3 regions of the Streptomyces changchenzhani genome follow, and region 3 is predicted to be linked to each of the others. Evidence: riboswitches for the same ligand, from Rfam matches in the RefSeq annotation. Region 3 holds a riboswitch; each other region holds the start of a gene.
What was found. A riboswitch is a leader RNA that binds a small molecule or an ion and turns the genes downstream of it on or off. The one in region 3 is predicted to bind cyclic di-AMP.

Region 1: it holds a riboswitch for cyclic di-AMP, as region 3 does, so the genes downstream of both, ABCR94_RS05210 (M23 family metallopeptidase) here and ABCR94_RS17935 (M23 family metallopeptidase) in region 3, are expected to answer to the same signal.
Region 2: it holds a riboswitch for cyclic di-AMP, as region 3 does, so the genes downstream of both, ABCR94_RS25220 (C40 family peptidase) here and ABCR94_RS17935 (M23 family metallopeptidase) in region 3, are expected to answer to the same signal.

What each region holds. Positions count from the first base shown of each region.
Region 1 is NZ_JBDHNH010000001.1:1,082,326-1,090,204, forward strand. It holds gene ABCR94_RS05175 (hypothetical protein) at 1-89, shown strand, start outside; gene ABCR94_RS05180 (DUF6381 family protein) at 212-400, opposite strand; gene ABCR94_RS05185 (hypothetical protein) at 532-699, opposite strand; gene ABCR94_RS05190 (PRC-barrel domain-containing protein) at 729-1,085, opposite strand; gene ABCR94_RS05195 (DM13 domain-containing protein) at 1,635-2,198, opposite strand; tRNA gene ABCR94_RS05200 (tRNA-Met) at 2,373-2,446, shown strand; gene ABCR94_RS05205 (PP2C family protein-serine/threonine phosphatase) at 2,693-3,871, shown strand; cyclic di-AMP (ydaO/yuaA leader) riboswitch at 4,122-4,257, shown strand; gene ABCR94_RS05210 (M23 family metallopeptidase) at 4,269-5,339, shown strand; gene ABCR94_RS05215 (PrsW family intramembrane metalloprotease) at 5,406-6,848, opposite strand; gene trmB (tRNA (guanosine(46)-N7)-methyltransferase TrmB) at 6,928-7,716, opposite strand; gene lhgD (L-2-hydroxyglutarate dehydrogenase) at 7,800-7,879, opposite strand, start outside.
Region 2 is NZ_JBDHNH010000008.1:241,573-249,451, forward strand. It holds gene ABCR94_RS25210 (M23 family metallopeptidase) at 1-945, shown strand, start outside; gene pcrA (DNA helicase PcrA) at 1,037-3,538, opposite strand; cyclic di-AMP (ydaO/yuaA leader) riboswitch at 3,811-3,973, shown strand; gene ABCR94_RS25220 (C40 family peptidase) at 3,973-5,184, shown strand; gene ABCR94_RS25225 (TnsA-like heteromeric transposase endonuclease subunit) at 5,450-6,175, shown strand; gene ABCR94_RS25230 (TnsB C-terminal domain-containing protein) at 6,175-7,879, shown strand, end outside.
Region 3 is NZ_JBDHNH010000005.1:212,858-220,736, forward strand. It holds gene ABCR94_RS17925 (M16 family metallopeptidase) at 187-1,542, shown strand; gene ABCR94_RS17930 (M16 family metallopeptidase) at 1,563-2,945, shown strand; cyclic di-AMP (ydaO/yuaA leader) riboswitch at 3,168-3,328, shown strand; gene ABCR94_RS17935 (M23 family metallopeptidase) at 3,342-4,160, shown strand; gene ABCR94_RS17940 (GntR family transcriptional regulator) at 4,418-5,101, shown strand; gene ABCR94_RS17945 (HPr family phosphocarrier protein) at 5,260-5,541, opposite strand; gene ABCR94_RS17950 (bifunctional acetate--CoA ligase family protein/GNAT family N-acetyltransferase) at 5,694-7,879, shown strand, end outside.

The DNA of each region.
Region 1 (7,879 bases), on a different contig from region 3:
GGCACCGCGGCGAGGAGGTCGCCACCGAGGACCTGCGCCTCGCCCTACGCCAATACCGGTCCTTCTTCGACCGCCTGCTCAGCACCTGACGCGCCCGGACCGCGACGAGTACCGTCCGCTGCGGGCGCTGGACGCAAGACACCGACCGGTGTCTCCCTCACGCAGAGAAGATCGTGCGGGCAGCCACCGGCCGGTAGATGTCGCAGGGCCGTCACATGGGGGCGACGTCCCCGAGGCCCCGCTCGCTCTCCTTCTTGCTCTGCTCCTCGATCCGGCGGGCCTTCTCCTTCAGCCGCTGTCGCTCCGCCGGGTCGGTGGCACGCTCCGCGGCCTGCTCAAGCTTCGCCGCCTGGTCACGCATCTGCTGGGCACGGCTGCCGGACTCGCCTGCAACGCTCATGATCACTCCTGCGGACTGAGGGGAGAGCGGATGCCACCAGCGAAACAGCACCCCCACTCCCGCGCATCCCGAACGGTCACCCACCGCTATCCCCGCAGCACAGGCCAGGTGCAGAAGGTCACCCGGCCTTCTCAGCGGATGTGGCGGCGTCCGGAACGCCGCCCGTGCATGCCCAGGTACACCAGGGCCACCACGAAGACCAGAATGCCGATGACCAGCAGGTAGAGCAGCCCTTCGACGGCGGCGCCGATGATGCCCAGCACCATCGCCACGATGACCAGGATCAGGAAGACCATCACGACGCGGATACCTCCTGGGGTGCGGGCGCTCAGCGGCGGGCGAGCTGCCGCTCGCCGCCCGCGCCTGGCCGGTAGGTGAGGCCATAGTGCTGGAAGACGGCTTCTTCATCCTCGGCGGGCAGAACGTCGTCCGTACCGATCGAAGGCGACTCCTTCACCAACTCCTTGGCGTAGTCGACCTTGACGTAGCCCGGCCCCACGATCGCGCCGTCCAGCGGGACGAAGACCAGCCTGCGACGGGTGGGCAGCCCCACCAGCACGGTGGCCATGGCCGGCTCGTCCGTGCTGGTGTCCACGTAGATGGCTTCCAGCGCACCGACCCTGTGCCCGCCCAAGTCGACCACGTCGTAACTACGCCACTCCCGGACATCCGCTGCCTGAATCATCCTCATGCCCCTTCGCACGATCACAGTCCGGCCCGTGTACTCCTCAGCCTGCCCCCGCCTGACCGAGGACACCAGCTCGGCACACCCGACAAAGCCTCGCCAGTCACACCGGTTCTGTGAGTCCGTAACCGCACCACACTGGTTGCAGTTCTGGTTGCGTTCACCCGCGTCCGAGGCCGTGCAAAGGTCGTCGCCCCAGCCACTCCCCCGCAGGTCAGGACGCCCACGTCCGTACCTGAACCCCCTGACGAACATTTGGAAAGCGTGTTGACCTGGCCGTCTTCAACGGGGACCTGGATGCGTGAGCGATGCGTGAGCGGACGTGCTGACACGACGCGCACAGTCCTGGACCGGACAGCAAGCGACACTTCTCTGACCAGGCATTTCTGGACCAGCGCGGAAGCTGACGGAAGTCCCGGCAGGATCCTGCCGGGACTTTTAATCCGTTGGTTGTGGGTTCGAGTCCCACACGGCCTACCGAATCCTTCGGGGTCGGAACCCTCGTTGACCTGTGTCGACGGGGGTTCCGTCGTTCCAGGGAGCCTTCGTTCAGCCGCGAGTGAGCGCCGCCGCTCCGAAGGAGACGTTGAAGCGGTCGCACCAGATGCTCACGCTGCTGTACCGGCTCAGGTCGAGACCGGCGGGCAGGGCGTAGTTCTGGTCGCCCTTGTTGCCCTTGAGCCTGCCGAGGTTCTCGTACTTCCCGTCGTCGAACACGCCCCAGCCCGCCGTGCCCTCCTTCACCGGCGCATCGGTGATCCAGACCCGCAGATCCGGGCCGTTGCTGGTGTCCAGCCCCGTCAGGCGCAGGGTGCGCGAGCCGTCGGGCAGTCGCAGGATCCGTACCGTGCCCGAGGTCCGGTGCTCGTGGCTGATGAATTCACCGGTGGCCAGCGTGACCGGCGCCTTCGGTGCCTCGGGTGCCGGGGTGCCGGACGAGTCCTCGGCCGACTCGTCCACGGCCGCGGCGGTGGGGATCCCTTCTCGTACGGTCTCGTCCTGCACCAGCTTCCAGGGCTCGAACCAGTACAGCCCCGCCCCGGCCACCAGTGCGGCCACCACCAGGGCGCCCAGGACCAAAGGTCTGCTCAGCCATTGCCGTACGCGTCCCATGTCGTTCTCCCGTGAGTGTCCGTAGCGTCGTTGATTCCCAGTCAACGGGAGCCGGGCGCTGTTTGACCTCGGCTGCCTGATGACGGATTCCTTACGGCGGGTCCCGCGGCCCGGTGGCCCCCGGGAAAGTGGTGGAGCGGTGCTCCACCGATGGCGTAGAGTCAGGTCTACCGACGCGGGGTGGAGCAGCTCGGTAGCTCGCTGGGCTCATAACCCAGAGGTCGTAGGTTCAAATCCTGCCCCCGCTACTGAAGTAGTGGATGAAGGCCCGGACTCATCGAGTCCGGGCCTTTGTCGTGCCTTCCGGTGCCCGCACTGCCCGTTTGTCCCCCAGTTGGCCGACCCCGGATAGCCGTCCGGCGCGGCTCCGGCCAGCCTGGGTGGGGCGCGGTACCGTCCGCAACCGGGTGCGGACTGGCAGGAGACCACAGGTGGGGAAGCAAGGTGGAGCGGGTGGCGGTGCTGCCCGTACGACCCGGCGGTTCGTCCGGGCGATGCCCGCGCTGCTGATCGTCGGCGGATTCTTCTTCGATGTCCTGACCCCGTCGAACTTCACCGCGTCGCCCCTCTTCGCCGCAGCCCCGCTGATCGCCGCGCCGCTCTTCTCCCTCAGCAACACGGTGGTGACCGGCGTCGCCTCGACACTCGCCGTCGCCGGGCTGCACCAGCGCACCGGAACCGCGACCGAGGTCGAGGCCATCACCGAGCTGGTCACCGTGGTCACCGTGGCCGCCCTCGCGGTGGTCATCAACCGCGTCGTACGGCGCGGCGACCGCAGGCTCGCCTCCGCGCGGGAGATCGCCGAGGCGGCCCAGCGCGCCGTACTGCCGACGCCCGCCGACCGGATCGCCGGACTGCACGTCGCGGCGCGCTACGAGGCGGCGCAGGCGGACGCGTTCATCGGCGGCGACCTCTTCGCCGTGCAGGACACTCCGTACGGCGTGCGCCTGGTGGTGGGGGACGTCAGGGGCAAGGGGCTGGACGCCGTGGAGGCCGTCGCCGTGGTCATCGGGGCCTTTCGGGAGGCCGCCGAGCAGGAGACCTCGCTGGAAGGCGTCGCGCAGCGGCTGGAGCGGGCGCTGGCGCGGGAAGGGACGCGGCGGGACGGCCTCGACGCCTTCGAGGGCTTCACCACCGCCGTGCTCGCCGAGATCTCGCGGGACGGTGGCGTCGTACGGCTGGTCAACCGCGGCCATCCCGAGCCGCTGCTGCTGTACGCCGACGGGGCGCTGGACGTCATCGAGCCGGCCGAGGCCGCGCTGCCGCTGGGGATGGCCGAGCTGGGGGTGTGGCCGGACCGGGCGCGGGAGTTCGCCTACCCGGCGGGGGCGACGCTCCTCCTCTACACCGACGGGCTGTCCGAGGCCCGCAACGCGGCGGGCGTCTTCTATGACCCGCAGACGCGGCTGCGGGGCAGGATCTTTCCGGGGCCCGAGGAACTGCTGGGCGCGATCATCGACGACGTACGGCTGCACACCGGCGGCCGGTCCACGGACGACATGGCGCTGCTGGCGGTCGGGCGGCCCTCCGAGGGGCAGCAGGACCGGCGCAGGACCGTGGAGATCGTCAGGCGGGCCGGGCAGCAGAGGCCCGAGGCGGCGGGCGGTGCGGCGAGTGGGTCCGGTGGTGCGGCGGGTGGGTCCGGGTCGCGTTCCGATCCCGGCGGGCGCTGAAACAGTCACGTTCGGACGTGTTGCCACGCTCTGTAGTCATAATGCACCACTGCGCATAACAGTTGATGAACCGTCAAGAAAACGATGTTTCCTGAGTGGCGATCAACTCGACCCACTGTGACCGATTGTGTCCCGCTAAGTCTGTGGCGAAGTCGTTAACGATCATCTGGAACGGCTTGGAACCGGACCGTGTCTCTATTAACGTTCGATAACGCAGCGCGGTTGTCCCAGTCGTCGCAAGAGGCGGCACCGTGCGCACGCGCCGAATTCCGCAAGGGAACCGGGGAACCATGTTCCTTGGGGTGAATCGGGCCGAACCTGGCCCGTAGGAGACCTTCCTGCTCCGAACCCGTCAGCTAACCCGGTAGGCGAGAAGGAAGGAAAGGAGCACGCCTCCGTGGCGTCCAACACCCCTGCCCCAGTAGCCCCCCTGCCCCCCTACGGGGTGCAGAACGACCCCGCTGACCTCATCCGCGGGGAGGGGAACTGGGAAGAGTGGAATCCCACTGAGGACTCCATTCGTCCCGTACGTGGCAAGCACCGCGTGGCCAAGCAGCGCGGCGGCATCGCCCGAAGCTCGACGGTTCTGGGTGTCGGTGTCATCGCCGCGGTCGGCGCGGGCGGCATCGCCACCGCGCAGGACAAGCCGGCCGTCTCGATCTCCCTTCCCGACGCGATAACCGACTCGCTCCCCGACGCCAAGTCCCTTCCCGGCATGGGCGCCCTGCTCGGCGACGACTCGGACGACGACTCCGGCGTCACCACGGGCGAAGCGATCGTCGCAGCCACCCCGCTCACCACGGCCGGTGTCAGCACCGCCGACGCGCAGCAGGGCACCACCGACGCCAGCGAGGTGCTCCGCGCCCGCATCCTCCAGCAGGCCGACCAGCAGCAGGCCGCCGCGGACGCCGAGGCCAAGCAGACCGCAGAGTCGGCCGCCGCCGAGCAGGCCGCGGCCGAGGCGAAGGGCCAGCAGGACGAGGCGAAGGCCGACGCCGCCGAGAAGAAGCGCAAGGCGGAGGAAGCGGCCGAGGCCAAGGCCGAGGCGAAGCGGCTCGCCAACCTGGCCGCCAGCTACTCCCTGCCCACCTCCTCGTACACGCTCACCTCCACCTACGGCCAGTCCGGCGCGATGTGGTCCTCCGGTCAGCACACCGGTCTCGACTTCGCCGCCCCGACGGGCACGCCGGTGAAGGCCGTGCACGGCGGGACCATCAAGTCGGCGGGCTGGTCGGGTTCGTACGGCTACCGCATCGTCCTCGAACTCGATGACGGTACGGAGATCTGGTACTGCCACCTCTCCTCGATGAGCGTCACCTCAGGCAATGTCGGCACGGGCGAGACCATCGGCAACGTCGGTGCCACCGGCAATGTGACGGGCCCGCACCTGCACCTCGAAGTGCACACACCCGGCGGCGACGGCGTCGACCCGGCGTCCTGGCTGCGCGGCAAGGGCCTCAGCGTCTGAGACCCCGGGCCGGCTCACGGCCGCGTCGGCCTGACCCGGCCACCCCTTGACCTGGCCTGATGGCGCCTACAGCTGCCGGTACGGGTTGTACGTCGGGTAGTCCTGGTGGGGGGCGTAGCCCGGCTTCGGCGCGGGACGCTGCGGCGGTATGGGGTGGTGGTACGGCGGTGTGGGCCGGTACGGCGGCGCGGCGGTATGTGGTGGCGCGGGGTGGAACGGTGCCCGGGGCGGCGGCGTCCACACCCGGCCCGTCGCCCGCGCCGCGTACTCCAGCGCGGGCCCGGCCACTCCCTTGCGCTGCCACAGATGGTGCAGCAGCTCCTGCTCGCGCGCCACGAAGTCCGGGCCCACAGTGCCGCGGCGGGCCCGGTGGCGCAGAAAGGCCAGGGAGGTCGCGAAGGCCTCGTACTCCGCGACCGTACGAGCCGCCGCCCGGCCGCCGTGCACCCGGGCCGCGGCATCGCGCGCCAGCGAGCGGGCGCGCATGGAGGACAGCGCGAGCGGTTCGTGGGCGCCCAGCCAGCCCGCGTCCGCGTAGGCGGGCAGCGCGGCGGAGACGGTGCGCAACTCGCGCTGGCGCGTCCAGACCGCCAGCCAGGTCAGCAGACCGAAGGCGGGGACCATGAAAACGGCGTACACCGCGTAGAAGCCGTACTCGCCGAAGGCCCCCGAACCGTTCCACAGGGCGTGCATGCCCATCGCGAAAGCCAGGCCGAGCAGGGGCAGCGCGATACGCCGGACCCGCCCCCGGTGCGGCGGCGCGAGCGCGGCGAGGCCGAAGCCTATGCCCGTGAGCACGGTGAACAACGGGTGCGCGAACGGCGACATGACGATGCGTACGAAGAAGGTCGCCGCCGTCACCGACGCGAAGCCGGAGGCGCCCATCTCCTGGTCCTCACCGAAGGCGTTGCCCAGGTAGAGGATGTTCTCGGTGAAGGCGAAGCCGGTCGCGGTGAAGCCCGCGACGACCACCCCGTCGACGATCCCGTTGAAGTCGCGGCTGCGGAAGAGGAAGATCAGCAGGACTGCTGCCGCCTTCGCGCTCTCCTCCACGACCGGGGCGATCACGGTGGCGCCGAGGGTGTCGGCGCCGGCCGGATCCGCGGTGGCGGTGGCTATCCAGCGGGTCGCGAAACTGTTCGCGATGATCGCGACGAGAGCTGCGGCGAACGCGCCCCAGGCGAAGGCGAAGAACAGGTTCCGCCAGGGGCCCGGCTCCACTCGGTCCAGCCAGCGGAACGCCGTGATCAGCAACGGCACCGGCAGCACGGCCAGACCGAGGCCGACCAGGAAGCCCTGGGTGCCCGTCTGGTCGCGGACGATCGCCAGGATCACCAGTGCGCAGAGGGCGAGCAGCGTGATCACCGCGCCCGCGCTCACCGCCTTCTTGTGCCAGAAGGAGCGGCGGGGCCGGTAGCGCCAGTGCGCACGCGCCGGTACGGCGGCGAACTGCGGCTGCTGCTCACAGTCCGGGACCGCCGGATCCTGCCGGAGGTGCGGAGGCGACACGTACACCCGACGACCCTAACGAGGGGCACTGACAACTGGCGATGCCGCCCTGCGCCCCGGCGGGGCCTACCGGCGGGGCCTACCGGCGGCGGAACAGCAGGTCGTGCACGGCGTGGCCCTTGTCGAGACCTTGGCCCTCGAACCGGGTAAGTGGCCGAAAGGCGGGCCGTGGCGCGTAATTGCCGTCCGGCCGGGTGTTCTCGAACTCGGGGTGCGCGGTGAGCACTTCGAGTATCTGCTCGGCGTACGGCTCCCAGTCGGTCGCACAGTGGAGCACCGCGCCGGGCATGAGGCGGGTGGCCGCCAGGTCCAGGAACTCCGGCTGGATGAGGCGCCGTTTGTGGTGGCGCTTCTTCGGCCAGGGGTCGGGGAAGTAGACGCGCAGCCCGGCGAGGGAGGCGGGCGGGAGCATCTCGCGGAGCAGGATGATCGCGTCGCCGTTCGCCACCCGGAGGTTGGTCAGTCCGGCGCGCTCGGCGAGTGCGAGCAGGTTGCCCTGGCCCGGGGTGTGCACGTCGACGGCGAGGATGCCGGTGGCGGGGTCGTCGGTGGCCATCTGCGCGGTGGCCTCGCCCATCCCGAACCCGATCTCCAGGACGACAGGCAGCCCGCCGCCCCCGAAGAGCTTGTCCAGGTCCAGGACGCGCAGCCCGTCGATGTCCAGCCCCCACTGGGCCCACAGCCGCTCCAGCGCATCGACCTGCCCGGCGGTGACCCGGCTGCGCCGCGGCTGGAAACTACGAATCCGCCGCTCGTGATGCGACCCGGCGGGATCGGGCGCGGGGCCACCGGGGAAGCGGGGCTCGCCCTTGGGGCGGTGGAGGGGGGCGGCGGGCGCGGCGGGGCGCGTATCGGGAGACTCAGACACAATGCGTTGATTCTACGGGGGGTGGGAGCGGGGGATGCGGGGTGCGGGTGGCGGTGCGGGGGCGCCTGCGGCGGGCTGGCCCCCTACCCCACCCCCAAAACCTCCAGCGCCCTCCGCGCCACCTGCCGCCCGATCGGCAGCGCTGCCGTCGCCGCCGGTGAAG
Region 2 (7,879 bases), on a different contig from region 3:
CCGCATGAACGGTACGAAGTCTCGCCGGACTACGGGCAGTACGACACCGACGCCGGGAACGACGCCAGCACCCGCAGCACCGCCAGCGACGACACCGACTCCGCCGACGACGCCCCCTACACCGCTCCGGACCCGGATCGCGAGCCCGTCGCAGCAACCGCCGCCGCCGACGGCCCCCGCGCCGCCCGCCGCTCCGCGAGCCGGGGCCGTCGCCGCACCCCCGCCAAGCGCTCCGCGCTCCTCACCGTCGCCGTCCCCTCCGCCTGCGTGATGGGGGTCGCCGGCATCGCTGCGGCCTCGGTCGGCGGAGTCGGCAGCTCCGCGGAGCCGAAGGACGGGACCACCACGGTCGCCGCCCCCGACGCCGGCTCGGTGAAGCCGGTCACCGTCAACAACAAGCTGGACACCCAGCTCGCCAACCTCAGCGCGGACGCCGACGACTTCGCCGACCGTGCCAGCCGCACGCAGGAGCGCATCGACCTCAAGGCCCGCCAGATCGCCGACAAGAAGCGCCGGGCCCAGGAGGCCGCCCGCAAGGAGGCCGAGCGCCCCAAGTTCGTCCTGCCGGTGGCGCAGCACGGACTCAGTGCGTACTACGGCCAGGCCGGCGTCAACTGGATGTCGCAGCACTCCGGCATCGACTTTCCCGTCTCGTACGGCACGCCGGTGATGGCCGCGACCGACGGCACCGTCCGTACGCAGTACAACAGCGCCTACGGAAACATGGCCATTGTGACCGCCGCCGACGGCACCGAGACCTGGTACTGCCACCTCAGCAGCAACAAGCTCCGGTCCGGCTCGGTCCAGGCCGGCGACACCATCGCGTACTCCGGCAACTCGGGCAACTCCACCGGGCCGCACCTGCACTTCGAGGTACGTCCCGGCGGCGGCGCGGCGATCGACCCGCTGTCGTGGCTCCGCAGCCACAACATCGACCCGACCTGAGCCCGGCACCGTAAGCCCCGAGCGCAAGGCGAACAGGCCGCGGCCCAGCCCCCCGTCGGCGCCCGCCCCGGACGCCCGCCCCCGGCGTCCGCTAAAGCTTCTGAACCGGCGCGTACCGCAGCAGCAGCTTCTTCGGCCGCTCGTCGCCGAAGTCGATCGTCGCCTGGGCGTCCGATCCCGTCCCCGTCACCGTCACGACCGTCCCAAGGCCGAACTGGTCGTGCGTGACCCGGTCCCCGACCGTCAGCGCGATCACCGGCTTGTCCGAGGACCGTCGCGTGGCGAAGCCCGAAGGACCGGAACGCCCGCCACCACCACCGGCGCCCCCGCCCCGCGTGGACGAGGACGAGGAGGAGAACGTCGACGTGAGCGAGGAGGACGACGACCGCGAGGAGCCGATGCCCGAGACCGGGCCCGCCGGAATCTGCGCCCCCGTCCGCTTCCACGTCAGGTGCTCCTCCGGGATCTCCTCCAGGAACCGCGACGGCGGGTTGTACGAGGGCTGTCCCCACGCGCTGCGCATCGTCGACCGCGTCAGATAGAGCCGCTCACGCGCGCGAGTGATCCCCACGTACGCCAGCCGCCGCTCCTCCTCCAGCTCCTTGGTCTGTCCGAGCGCGCGCATGTGCGGGAAGACCCCGTCCTCCATACCCGTCACGAACACCACAGGGAACTCAAGGCCCTTGGCCGTGTGCAGCGTCATCAGCGTGATGACGCCGGAACCGTCCTCGTCTTCGTCCGGGATCTGGTCGGAGTCGGCGACGAGCGCCACCTTCTCCAGGAACTCCGCGAGCGTCCCCGGATTCTCGCCGTCGGCCCGCTCCTGCTCGAACTCCAGGGCCACCGCGGCCAGTTCCTGAAGGTTCTCGATGCGCGTCTCGTCCTGCGGGTCCGTCGAGGCCTGCAGCTCGGCGAGGTAACCCGTGCGCTCGAAGACGGCCTCAAGCACCGTGGCGGGCCCTGCGCCCGCCTCGACGACCGTGCGCAGCTCCTCCATCAGCGTGTTGAACCGCTTCACGGCATTCGTCGAGCGGGCCGCCATGCCGTACGCCTCGTCGACGCGCTGGAGCGCCTGCGGGAAGCTGATCTTCTCGCGCAGTGACAGCGCGTCGATCATCGCCTCGGCGCGGTCGCCGATGCCCCGCTTCGGTACGTTCAGAATGCGGCGCAGCGGAACGGTGTCCTCGGGGTTCGACAGGACGCGCAGATACGCCAGGACGTCCCGGACCTCCTTGCGCTCGTAGAAGCGGACTCCGCCGACGACCTTGTAGGGCAGGCCGACCCTGATGAAGATCTCTTCGAAGACACGGGACTGCGCGTTCGTACGGTAGAAGATCGCGATGTCGCTGGCCTTTGCGTCGCCCGCGTCGGTCAGGCGGTCGATCTCCTCGGCGATGAACTGCGCCTCGTCGTGCTCGGTGTCCGCGACATAGCCGGTGATCAGGGCGCCCGCTCCGGCGTCCGTCCACAGATTCTTCGGGCGGCGGTTCTCGTTTCGCTCGATGACGGCGTTGGCGGCGGTGAGGATCGTCTGCGTGGAGCGGTAGTTCTGCTCCAGCATGATCGTCTTCGCGTTGGGGTAATCCTCCTCAAACTGGAGGATGTTACGAATGGTGGCCCCGCGGAAGGCGTAGATCGACTGGTCGGCGTCACCGACGACGCACAGCTCGGCCGGGGCCTTGTCCTCACCGGACGGACCGACCAGCTCGCGCACGAGGGTGTACTGCGCGTGGTTGGTGTCCTGGTACTCATCGACCATGACGTGCCGGAAGCGCAGCCGGTAGTGCTCGGCGACGTCCGGGAACGCCTGGAGCAGGTGCACCGTGGTCATGATGATGTCGTCGAAGTCCAGCGCGTTGGCCTCGCGCAGCCGCGCCTGGTACATCGCGTACGCCTCGGCCAGCATCTTCTCGAAGCCGTCGGCGGCCTGACCGGCGAAGGTCTCCTCGTCGATCAGCTCGTTCTTCAGATTCGAGACTTTGGCACTGAAGGCCTTAGGCGGGAACTTCTTCGGGTCGAGATCCAGATCGCGGCAGACGAGCGCCATCAGGCGCTTCGAGTCCGCAGCGTCGTAGATCGAGAACGAAGACGTGAAGCCGAGCTTCTTCGACTCGCGGCGCAGGATACGGACGCACGCGCTGTGGAAGGTCGAGACCCACATCGCGCCCGCGCGCGGGCCGACGAGCTCCTCGACGCGCTCCTTCATCTCGCCCGCGGCCTTGTTGGTGAAGGTGATCGCGAGGATCTGGCCGGGGTGCACACCCCGATTGGCCAGCAGATACGCGATCCGGTGGGTCAGCACCCGGGTCTTGCCCGAGCCGGCCCCCGCCACGATGAGCAGCGGCGAACCGGCGTGCACGACAGCGGCGCGCTGCTCCTCGTTCAGCCCGTCGAGCAGCGCGGCAACATCCGTCACGGGGCGCGGTGCGCCGCCACGGTAGTACGCGTCCCTGGGCGCCGGGGGCGCCGCGAAGGCACCCTCGAAGAGGTCGTGCGGGACCTCCTCCGCGGCGTGCCCCTCGGGGGGCGGCGGAGTCGCCTCCGCCGTCGGCTGGAGGTCGGCCAGGAAGCTGTCGTCAAAGAGGCTGCTCATCGTTCACCAAGTTTAGGCGGGCCCACTGACACCCCGCCCCGGAATGCCCGCGAATCCCGTCGGCGACGGCCGTACCGGGCCGCGCCGACCGCTTCGCCAACCGCATTCGTCCGTGACCTCCGCCACATCTCCACCCCTCTCACGCCACCTCTACATCAAGGTAACGAAAACGTATCGGGCATATCGAACATCGGGCTTCCCAGCGGTCACACGCATTGGCTAGCGTGCTGCGTCGGGCGGCTTGTACCTCCACCGGCGATCGGCGCCGGACCGAGTCGCCCACGCCGAATTCGTACTGCCGCAAGGCAGTTCGGAACCGGGGACCCACACGCACCACTGGGGTGAATCGGTCCGAGTTCCCCACGGACCGTAGGGCAGCCTTCCGTTCCGCCCGAACCCGACAGCTAACCCGGTAGGCGGTCCACGGAAGGAAAATGCCGACCTTGGCATCGCATCGCAAATCGCGCACCCGGCTACGTACCACCGCACCCGCCGTCGGTATGACGACGGCCGCCATAGCCTCCATCAGCCTGCTGGGGCAGAGCGCCCAGGCCGCGCCGAATGAGCCGAGCCCCAATCCGACCGTCGAGGAAGTGCAGAAGAAGGTCGACGACCTCTACCGGCAGGCCGGAACCTCCACCCAGAGCTACAACAAGGCGAAGGAAGCCACCGAGGGCCAGCGCAAATCGGTGGACGGACTGCTCGACGACGTCGCCAAGCGCACCGAGAAGCTCAACGAATCGCGGCGCAAGCTCGGCAACTACGCCGCCGCGCAGTACCGGTCGGGCACGGTCACCCCGACCGCGGCGCTGCTGCTCGCGGACAGCCCGCAGCAGTACTTCGACCAGAACCAGCTGATGGACCGCATGACGGAACGTCAGAAGTCGTACATCACCGACTACGAACAGAAGCAGGAAGAAGCCTCCAAGGAGCGCGCCGAGGCGACCCGCAGCCTGGAGAAGCTCACCGAGTCGCAGGCCGCGCTCAAGGCCTCCAAGCAGGACGTCCAGAAGAAGCTCGCCAAGGCGCGCGAGATGCTGTCGGATCTCACCGCCGAGGAGAAGGCCCGGCTCGCGGCGCTGGAGAAGGAGCGGGAGGCCGAGGCCACCCGCAAGGCCGAGGCGAAGGCCAAGGCAGAGGCGAAGGACAGAGCCGACGCCGAGCGCAAGCGCCAGGAGGAAGCGGCCCCGCAGGAGGACGGCGCGGGCAGCGGCACGGGTACGGGCACCGGGACGGGCTCAGGCACCGCCCCGGGCACGGGTACGGGCGGCGGCAGCGAGTCCGGTGGCGCGTACGCGGCCAAGGCCGAGAAGGTGCTGGCCTTCGCCCGCGCCCAGATCGGCAAGCCGTACGTCTGGGGCGCCGCGGGCCCGAGTTCGTACGACTGCTCCGGGCTGACCCAGGGCGCGTGGAAGGCCGCGGGCGTTGATCTGCCGCGGACCACCTGGGACCAGGTGGAGGTCGGCACACGGATCGCGACCGACGACCTGAAGCCGGGTGACCTGGTCTTCTTCTACGACGACATCAGCCATGTCGGCATCTACATCGGCGACGGCAAGATGATCCACGCGCCCAAGCCCGGCGCGTACGTCCGCGAGGAGTCGATCTACTACATGCCGATCTACGGCAGCGTGCGCCCGGCGTAGTACACACCGCGCACTGTAGGGACTCAATAGATCTGTCGGATTCTCAACGTTCTGTCGTCAACTTGTCGTTTCCGACACGCTATTGAGAATCGCTCCGGCGAGTGACCTTAGGGCCCTGGAGGCGACTTCAGGGCCCGCTCTCGCATGGTACGCCGCAGTGGCTGGGCAGTCTCACCCTGGATCACGATCGGTGGTCACTTGGTTGCGTACAGCAGGGGTGGCGGTGGCAGATCGTTTGGGCCGTACGGCGGTTTCGGGTGCCGACATGATCGAGGTGCGGTACCGGCAGGCGGACGGAGGGTTCGCAGAGACGACGTTGGACCGGCTCGTGGTGACGGAGGTAGCAGCCGGACTGCCAGTGAGGGAATTCCGCTGGTACAAGGGGCGTCGGCACTACTCGGGCTGGTATCACTCCGCGACGGGTGATCGCTTGGTCGCCTACGAGAGCCGCCTGGAGCTCGCGCGAATCTTGCTGGCGGACTTCGCCCGGGACGTGGTGGGGATCGCTGCTCAGCCCTTCCAGGTGGTCGGGGACGACGGTGGTCGCAGACGCCGCCACGTTCCGGATCTCCTGCTGGTACACGCCGATGGGCTGGTGACGGTCGTGGATGTCAAGGCTCCGCATCGCATCGAGGACTCGAAGGTGGTCGCACAGTTCACCTGGATGCGGGGGCTGTGTTCTTTGCGAGGCTGGGCTTTCGAAGCCTGGACGGGCACCAACCCGGCTGTCATGGAAAACGTGCGGTTCCTGGCCGGCTACCGGCGTCGGCAGGTCATCGAGTCGCGGCTGCTTCCCGAAGTGCTGGAGGCCGCACGAGTGCAGGCCACCATCGGCGGTATCGAGAGGGCTCTGTCCCATCGGCATCTCGTTGATGTGGTCCGCCCGGCCCTGCTGCATCTGATGTGGTCGGGCGCTTTGTCTGCGGACCTTTCGGAACCCCTGAGTGCGCGGACATCGGTTCGCCTCGCCGGTGAGGAGGACAAGGGCTGATGAGCGGAAATGCGGTCACTGTGTTTCCCGGCTCTCGGCTCGCGTTCTGCGGCGAGGTCGTCGAGGTCGTGGAGTTCAACCACCGTGGTGTGACCATCCGCAATACGCGGACTGGCGAGTTCACCACGGTCTCGGTGGGCCGCCTGGCGGCGGGCGCCCGGATGCAGAGCGAGGGTCTGCCCGGACCGATGGACAGCGCCGGTCTGCTGTTGGCGTCGTTGTCCCGGCAACAGCGTGATGAGCTCAGCGAGCGGGCCGGACATGTCCGTGAAGTCCTGACCGGCTACCGGTCAGGTTTCGCGGAGGGCGCTCTGCCGGGTGAACCTCGGGCGGGATTCGCGAGCGACAGGTCGTTGCCACAAAGGATCGCGTCCAAGGCCTCCGAACTGCGGGTTGCAGCTCGGAGCGTGGAGCGCTGGGCTGCCGCCTACCAAGGCGGAGGCGAGGCCGCGCTGGTGGATGCCCGGTTGCTCAAGAGGAGAGCGTCACGGGTCGATCCGCGATGGGACGAGGCGGTCCGGGCGGTGCTGGCCGAGTACGTCACCGCGTCGACACCGACCCGTTCCGCGGTGCTCAAGCGGGTGGAGACCTGGCTGGAGGAAGCTCATGGGAGTCGGGTGGTGCCGCTTCCGTCCCAGGCGACGGCTTACCGGCGGCTGGAAGCGCTGAGCAAGGGCACGAACGCGGTGTCGGGCAGCGCGAAAGCGAGGCGGTCGATCGCGGAGCGTCCGCAGGGAACTTACGGGCGGCTGCGGGCGACGCGGCCGGGCGAGTACGTGGTGCTGGATACCCAGGATCTCGATGTCTTCGCGATGGAGCCGGTGACCTGCCGCTGGGTGCGTGCGCAACTGACCGTTGCCCAGGATCTGTTCAGCCGTTGCATCGTGGGACTGCGGGTGACGGCGGTGTCCACGAAGGCGCTGGACGTCGCCGGAGTGCTGTTCGAGGCGGTCGCGCCACCCGGAGATGACACGAGCACCGTGCTGGCCCCCTATCAGGGGGTGCCCGAACAGGTGGTGTTCACCGAGGAGGAACTCGTACCGGGCCGGGGGCTGTGTCCGCCGGAGACGCTGGTCATCGATCACGGACGGGCCTTCCTTTCCACACACGTGATCAGTGTGTGCACCCGGCTCGGCATCTCGATCCAGCCCGCCCAGCCGAAGAAGCCCACCGACAAACCGACCGTGGAAAGGTTCTTCCGGACCCTGCGCGAGGGGCTGATCCAGCATCTCCCCGCATACAAGGGCCCTGACCTGCACAGCCGTGGGGAGAAGGTGGAAGACCAGGCGTTCTTCTACATCCACGAGCTGGAGGATGTGATCCGCGACTGGGTTGCCCAGTCCTATCACCGCTCGCAGCACGACGGGCTGGTCATTCCGCAGTGGCCCGGGGTGGAACTGTCACCGCTGGAGATGCTGGAGGCCGGACTGGCACGGGCAGGCCGGCTGCGGCTGCTGCCGTCGGCCGACCTGGTCTTCGACTTCCTCCAGGTCAAGGCCCGAACCATCCAGCACTACGGCATCGAGGTGGACGGGCTTCGTTACAACGGCCCCGCACTCGACGGCTACCGGGGAAAATCGAGCCCCTTCGGCGGGCTGCTGGCGGGCCGGTGGCCGCTTCGGGTCAACCCCGATGACGTGCGGTTCGTCTACTTCCAGGATCCGGCCGACGACTCCTGGCACGCGCTGGAATGGGAACACGCTC
Region 3 (7,879 bases):
AGGGCAAGTTCTGGGTCTTGACGCCGACCATTGTGGACCGGCGCGCTGACATCGCCGACCTCGACCCGTCCGAAGCGCCCTCCAGGACGTTCCCTGAGGGCGTATCCGGAACGGGAACTTCGCCAGGTGTCAGCACGCTTGCATACAGTGGCAGGACTTCTCCTTATCGCGATCGAAGGGACGTACATGCCCATGGGTCACACGGCCACAGTGCAGGCCGGCTCCGGCGGCCTGACAGCGACTGAGCACCGGCTGGCCAATGGCCTTCGTGTGGTGCTTTCCGAGGACCACCTGACCCCGGTTGCCGCGGTCTGCCTCTGGTACGACGTCGGTTCGCGGCACGAGGTCAAGGGCCGTACGGGCCTGGCTCACCTCTTCGAGCACCTGATGTTCCAGGGCTCGGCGCAGGTGAAGGGCAACGGCCACTTCGAGCTGGTGCAGGGTGCGGGCGGTTCGCTCAACGGCACGACCAGCTTTGAGCGCACCAACTATTTCGAGACGATGCCCACCCACCAGGTGGAGCTGGCCCTGTGGCTGGAAGCCGATCGGATGGGCTCACTGCTCGTCGCGCTCGACGAAGAGTCCATGGAGAACCAGCGCGACGTCGTCAAGAACGAGCGCCGCCAGCGGTACGACAATGTGCCCTACGGCACGGCATTCGAGAAGCTGACCGCCCTCTCGTACCCCGAGGGGCACCCGTACCACCACACGCCGATCGGTTCGATGACCGACCTGGACGCCGCGACGCTCGAAGACGCACGGGCCTTTTTCCGTACGTACTACGCGCCCAACAACGCGGTGATCTCGGTCGTCGGCGACATCGACCCCGAGCAGACGCTCGCCTGGATCGAGAAGTACTTCGGCTCGATCCCGTCCCACGACGGCAAGCAGCCCCCGCGTGACGGCTCCCTCCCCGACATCATCGGCTCGGAGCTGCGCGAGGTCATCGAGGAGGACGTCCCGGCCCGCGCGCTGATGGCCGCCTACCGGCTGCCGCAGGACGGCACCCGCGAGGCGGACGCGGCCGATCTGGCGCTCACCGTCCTCGGCGGCGGCGAGTCCTCCCGGCTGCACAACCGGCTGGTCCGGCGTGACCGCACGGCCGTCGCGGCCGGCTTCGGTCTGCTGCGCCTGTCGGGCGCGCCTTCGCTCGGCTGGCTCGACGTCAAGACGTCGGCCGGTGTGGAGATTCCCGACATCGAGCGCGCTGTCGACGAGGAGCTGGCGAAGTTCGCCGCCGAGGGCCCCACGCCCGAGGAGATGGAGTGCGCGCAGGCCCAGCTGGAGCGCGAGTGGCTCGACCGGCTCGGCACGGTCGCCGGCCGCGCCGACGAACTCTGCCGCTACGCCGTCCTGTTCGGCGACCCGCAGCTTGCACTGACCGCGGTCGGGCGCGTGCTGGACGTCACCGCGCAAGAGGTGCAGGCAGCCGCCAGGGCCAGGCTCCGCCCGGACAACAGGGTGGTCCTGGTGTACGAACCCACCCAGGCCGACGCGGACGCCGCCGACGAGACCGAAGAGCAGGAAGGGGCGGACCTGTGACCGACACCGCTGCCGTCAGCATGACGTTCCACCCGCAGCCCGGCGCGGGCACCGCCACCCCGTGGGCCTTTCCCGCCCCCGAGCGCGGCGCCCTGCCCAACGGCCTGACCGTGCTGCGGTGCCACCGCCCCGGCCAGCAGGTCATGGCCGTCGAGATCTTCCTCGCCGCCCCGCTGGAGGCCGAGCCCGAGGGCCTCGACGGCATCGCCACGATCATGGCGAGGGCCTTCTCCGAGGGCACCGACAAGCACTCCGCCGAGGAGTTCGCCGCAGAGCTGGAGCGCTGCGGCGCCACCCTCGACGCGTACGCGGACCACCCCGGCCTCCGGGTCTCCCTGGAGGTCCCGGTCTCCCGGCTGCCCAAGGCGCTCGGCCTGCTGGCCGACGCGCTGCGCGCACCGGCCTTCGCGGACGCCGAGATCGAGCGTCTGGTGGCCAACAGGCTCGACGAGATCCCGCACGAGGCGGCCAACCCGTCGCGGCGCGCCGCCAAGCAGCTCTCCAAGGAGCTGTTCCCGGCCACCTCGCGCATGTCGCGCCCCCGCCAGGGCACCGAGGAAACGGTCAAGTGCATCGACGCCGCCGGCGTCAAGGGCTTCTACGACGCGCATGTGCGCCCGGCGACGGCCACCGCCGTGGTCGTCGGTGACCTCGAAGGTGTCGACCTGGACGCCGTACTGGCCGAGACCCTCGGGGTCTGGACGGGCAACACCGCCCCGGCCCGTCCCGTGCCGCCGATCACCGCCGACGACACGGGCCGCGTCGTCATCGTGGACCGGCCGGGCGCCGTGCAGACGCAGCTGCTCATCGGCCGGATCGGCGCCGACCGGCACGACCGTGTGTGGTCGGCCCAGGTGCTCGGTACGTACTGCCTGGGCGGCACCCTCACCTCGCGTCTCGACCGCGTCCTGCGCGAGGAGAAGGGCTACACCTACGGCGTGCGCGCCTTCGGCCAGGTGCTGCGCTCCGCCGCGCCCTCCTCGGAGGGCGCGGCCACCGGCGCCGCGATGCTCGCCATCAGCGGCTCGGTGGACACCGAGTCCACCGGACCCGCGCTCGACGACCTCTGGAAGGTGCTGCGCACCCTCGCGGCCGGCGGCCTCACGGACGCCGAGCGCGATGTCGCCGTCCAGAACCTGGTGGGTGTCGCGCCGCTCAAGTACGAGACGGCCGCCGCGGTCGCCGGCACGCTGGCCGATCAGGTCGAGCAGCAGCTGCCCGACGACTTCCAGGCCCAGCTGTACGCACGCCTCGCCGAGACGGGCACGGTGGAGGCCACCGCGGCCGTCGTCAGCGCCTTCCCCGAGGACCGTCTGGTCACGGTGCTCGTCGGGGACGCGTCGCAGATCGAGGAGCCCGTCAGGGCCCTCGGTATCGGTGACGTGACGGTGGTAACGGGCTGAGTCCGTACTACCTCACTCACATAGAGGCGCATAGCGGGACGTAGAGGGACCTCGGTGGCCAACAAGCCGCCGGGGTCCTTCTCATATGTCCGTTTTGTTGTGGTGGTTGCCTGTCTGGTATGTGGGGTGCGTTACAAAACGCTCTGTCTGTTTGGTGATTGAAAGATGTGCCGTTTAGCGTCGGTCCGGCTGTCCGTCAGCATGAGCCGCAGCCGCGGCACCGGACAGTCATCGCCGAGTCCCCGTCAGGCGCGAGCCTGGGGAGCCGGGGACCCATTCAGTCCCTGGGGTGAATCGGACGCCTCCGTACCCCGGAGGGGCCCGTAGGAGACCTTCCTGCTCCGAACCCGTCAGCTAACCCGGTAGGCGAGAAGGAAGGAAAGGACCAGCCCCTCCATGGCGTTCAGCCGCACCACCGGTAAGCACCGGCGTCCCAGCCGCATGACGCGCAGAGGCGCGAACATCGCAGGCGTTGCCGCCCTCGCGACGACCGGCGTCATCGGAACGCTCGCCTCCCCGGCCGTCGCCGCCGAGGGCAAGGGCGCAGGCGCGGCCCTCTCCGTCGAGGACACCGGCCTGACCCAGGCCATCGACATCAACGACTCCCTGGCCGACCAGATAGCCGCCCAGGCCAAGGCGCAGCAGCAGGCCGCGGACAAGGCCGAGCGCAAGGCCGCGGCCGAGCGCAGGGCCGCCGCGGAGCGCAAGGCGGAAGCCGAGCGCAAGGCCGAGGCGAAGGCCAAGAAGCAGCGCGCCGAGCGCGAGGCCAAGGAGCGCGCCGCGCGTGCCGCCGAGCGCAAGCGCCTCACCTCGTACACGCTCCCGGTCTCCGGCTCCGCCGTGACCACCGGCTACAAGTCCGGCGGCTCGCTCTGGTCCTCCGGCAGCCACTCCGGCGTCGACTTCCGTGCCGCGTCCGGCAGTTCCGTCGTGGCCGTCGGCGCGGGCACCGTCGTCGAGGCCGGCTGGGGAGGCGCGTACGGCAACAACGTCGTCGTCAAGATGAACGACGGCACGTTCACGCAGTACGGCCACCTCTCGTCCATCACCGCCACCGTCGGCCAGGCCGTCACGCCCGGCCAGCAGATAGGTGTCTCGGGCTCGACCGGCAACTCGACAGGACCGCACCTGCACTTCGAGGCCCGTACGAGCGCCGAGTACGGCTCGGACATGGACCCCGTCGCGTACCTGCGCGGACACGGCGTCAACGCCTGAGACCGCCGAGCGGGCCCCTGAGGGCCGGCCCGCTGCCCGCCGCACTGAGCATTCCCGAAGGCCCCGGCTTCCCGCCGGGGCCTTCGGCGTACGCGGTGCGACCGTGCGTACCTCTGCCCGTACACAGTCCTTCGGGGATGGCCGAAAGATATCCATGAATTCAGGCTGCCCATCGGAAATTCGCGGTTGCTGCAATAGAGTCGCAGAACAGGAGTGGATCGACCGCGTTTCGCGGGGATTAAGGCGGAGGTTCGGCCATGCGCATTCCCGCGCATTCGGTATGCACGGCAATTCGTGACGACATCGTCTCCGGTGTCTTCGCGCGCGGCGGCCGGCTCACCGAGGAGCTGCTGGCGCGCCGCTACGGCGTCTCGCGCGTCCCGGTGCGCGAGGCCTTGCGCACCCTGGAGTCCGAAGGGTTCGTCACCACCCGACGGCACGCGGGCGCCTGCGTCGCCGAGCCCACCGAGCAGGAGGCCGCCGACCTCCTGGAGGTCCGGACGCTGCTGGAGCCGCTGGGCGCCGCACGGGCCGCCAGGCGGCGCACCGACGCGCACCTCAAGGTGCTGCGCGGCCTGGTCAGGCTGGGTCAGGAGCGGGCCCGCCGGGGGCAGGGCGAGGATCTGCGCTCACTCGGCGGCTGGTTCCACGAGACCCTCGCCCAGGCCTCCGGCAGCCCCGGCCTGACGGCCCTGCTCACCCAGCTCAGGCACAAGGTCACCTGGATGTACGCCGTAGAGCAGCACGCCCGTCCGGTCGAGTCCTGGGCGGAGCACGGCGCGATCGTGGACGCGGTGGCGCGCGGCGACGCGGAGCGGGCCAGGGCGCTGACCGCGCTGCATGCCGAACGCGCGGTCCCGGCGCACCGGCTGCGCCATCCGGCACCGGAACAGGTGAGGACTTCGCAACACGCCGTAAACACCGTGGGCGGCCGTAATTAACAGGCGCGCCGTATACAAAGAAAGTGAATTGGCGGGGCCATTTTCCTGCTGCCCGAATTCAGCGCCGTAGCGCTTTCGAAATTAGAAGAGCCGTGGCGCCCCCGAATTCGGGGGCGCCACGGCTCTTCTGCACGTGTCGTACGCGTCGGACAGTCGCGTCAGACGGTCTCGGGCAGCTCGTCGAGACCCTCGGCGACCAGCTTCGCCAGCCGGTCGAGTGCGGCCTCGGAACCATCGGCCTCGGAAGCGAGCAAGACCTCTTCGCCGCCCTGCGCGCCCAGACCGAGCACCGCGAGCATCGAAGCGGCGTTGACCGGCTTGCCGTCGGCCTTGGCGATCGTCACGGGGACACCCGACGCGGTCGTGGCACGGACGAAGATGGAGGCGGGCCGGGCGTGCAGGCCCTCGGCCCAGCCGACGGTGACGCGGCGCTCAACCATGGTGTAGCCCTTCATGTTCTAACGGTTGTCTAGACCAGTCTCTCACGGTGTGCGGACTGCGGTGACCCTACCTTCGCCCCCTGTGCGGGAGTTGTCCGGCCTGCCTCAGCCTGCCCCGCTCCCTGCGCGCCCGCTACCCGTAGGCTGCCTTCATGCAGCCCCCGCTGGAGCAGGCCCCGCCGGTTCAAAACGGGCACCACGCGTACCCGGCTCACTGGGAAGCCGACGTCGTGCTGCGCGACGGAGGTACGGCGCGGATCCGGCCCATCACCGCCGATGACGCACAGCGGCTGGTCAGCTTCTATGAGCAGGTCTCGGACGAGTCGAAGTACTACCGGTTCTTCGCGCCCTACCCCCGGCTGTCCGCCAAGGACGTCCACCGCTTCACCCATCACGACTACGTGGACCGGGTGGGCCTCGCGGCCACGGTGGGCGGCGAGTTCATCGCCACCGTGCGGTTCGACCGCATCAACGAGCAGGGCCGCCCGGCCTCCGGCCCCGACGCGGACGAGGCCGAGGTTGCCTTCCTCGTCCAGGACGCCCATCAGGGTCGCGGCGTCGCCTCCGCCCTCCTCGAACACATCGGGGCGGTCGCCCGCGAGCGCGGGATCCGGCGCTTCGCCGCCGAGGTACTGCCCGCCAACTCCAAGATGATCAAAGTGTTCACGGACGCGGGCTACACCCAGAAGCGCAGCTTCGAGGACGGCGTCGTACGCCTGGAATTCGACCTGGAGCCGACCGACCGCTCGCTGGCCGTGCAGCGCTCCCGCGAGCAACGCGCCGAGTCCCGCTCCGTGCAGCGCCTCCTCGCCCCCGGCGCGGTCGCCGTCATCGGCACCGGGCGCGCGCCGGGCGGCGTGGGCCGCGCGGTCCTGCGCAACCTGCTCGCCGCCGGGTTCACCGGTCGTACGTACGCCGTGAACAAGGCCTTCCCCGACGACCTCACCGAGGTGGACGGCGTGCCCGCCCACCGCTCCGTCGGCGACATCGGGGAGACCGTCGACCTCGCCGTCGTCGCCGTACCGGCCGAGCGGGTCCCCGAGGTCGTCGCGGACTGCGGCGAGCACGGGGTCCAGGGGCTGGTCGTCCTTTCCGCCGGTTACGCCGAGAGTGGCGCGGCGGGGCGCGAGAGGCAGCGGGAACTGGTGCGCCAGGCCCGTTCGTACGGCATGCGCATCATCGGCCCCAACGCCTTCGGCATCATCAACACTTCGGCCGCCGTCCGGCTCAATGCCTCGCTGGCGCCCGAGCCGCCCGCCGCGGGCCGCATCGGGCTGTTCACGCAGTCGGGCGCCATCGGCATCGCGCTGCTCGCCGGGATCCACCGGCGCGGCGCGGGCCTGTCCTCGTTCATCTCCTCCGGCAACCGCGCGGACGTCTCCGGCAACGACTTCCTCCAGTACTGGTACGAGGACCCCGACACCGATGTCGTCCTGCTCTACCTGGAGTCCATCGGCAACCCGCGCAAATTCACCCGCCTCGCCCGGCGCACGGCGGCCGTGAAGCCGGTCGTCGTCGTCAAGGGCGCCCGGCACAGCGGCAGCGCCCCGCCGGGCCACGCGGTTCCCGTCACCCGCATCCCGGACGCCACGGTTTCCGCGCTGCTGCGGCAGGCCGGGGTCATCCGCGTCGACACCGTCACCGAGCTCGTCGACGCCGGACTGCTGCTCGCCGGGCAGCCTCTCCCGGCGGGCCCCCGGGTCGCGATCCTCGGCAACTCCGAGTCGCTGGGGCTCCTTACGTACGACGCCTGCCTGACCGAGGGGCTGCGCCCGCTGCGGCCGCTCGACCTGACGACGGGCGCGACCCCGGCGGACTTCCGCGCGGCGCTCGCGGAAGCACTCGCCGACCCCGCGTGCGACGCGGTCGTCGTCACGGCCATCCCCTGGGTGGGCGACAACGGCACGACGGAATCGGGTGACGGCGAGGTCCTGGCCGGCGTCCTGCGCGAAGCCGCCGCGACGGCTCCGGCGAAGCCGGTGGCGGTGGTCCACGTGGAGATCGGCGGCCTGGCGGAGGCGTTGTCGGCGGCGACGAGCACCGCGCGCCAGACGGGCCCGGGGCGCGGGGCGGGGCCGGGCAGCCGCCCGGCGGCAAGCACCTCGCCCCCCGCAGCCACCGCATCGATCCGCCCGGCGCCGGCAGACCCGGCCCCGGCGGCAAGCACTCGGGCCCCCGTCGGCACCCCACCGCTCTCCCCGCCCCCGGTGGCCCCGACCTCGCTCCCGGCGCCGACAGCCGCTGCGGGCACCCCGCCCACCGCAGCTCCTCCGCCGGGCGCCGCGCCCGCCGACGGCCCCGGGGGAGCGGCAGCCACCGGTCAGGAGCCCGGGCGGAC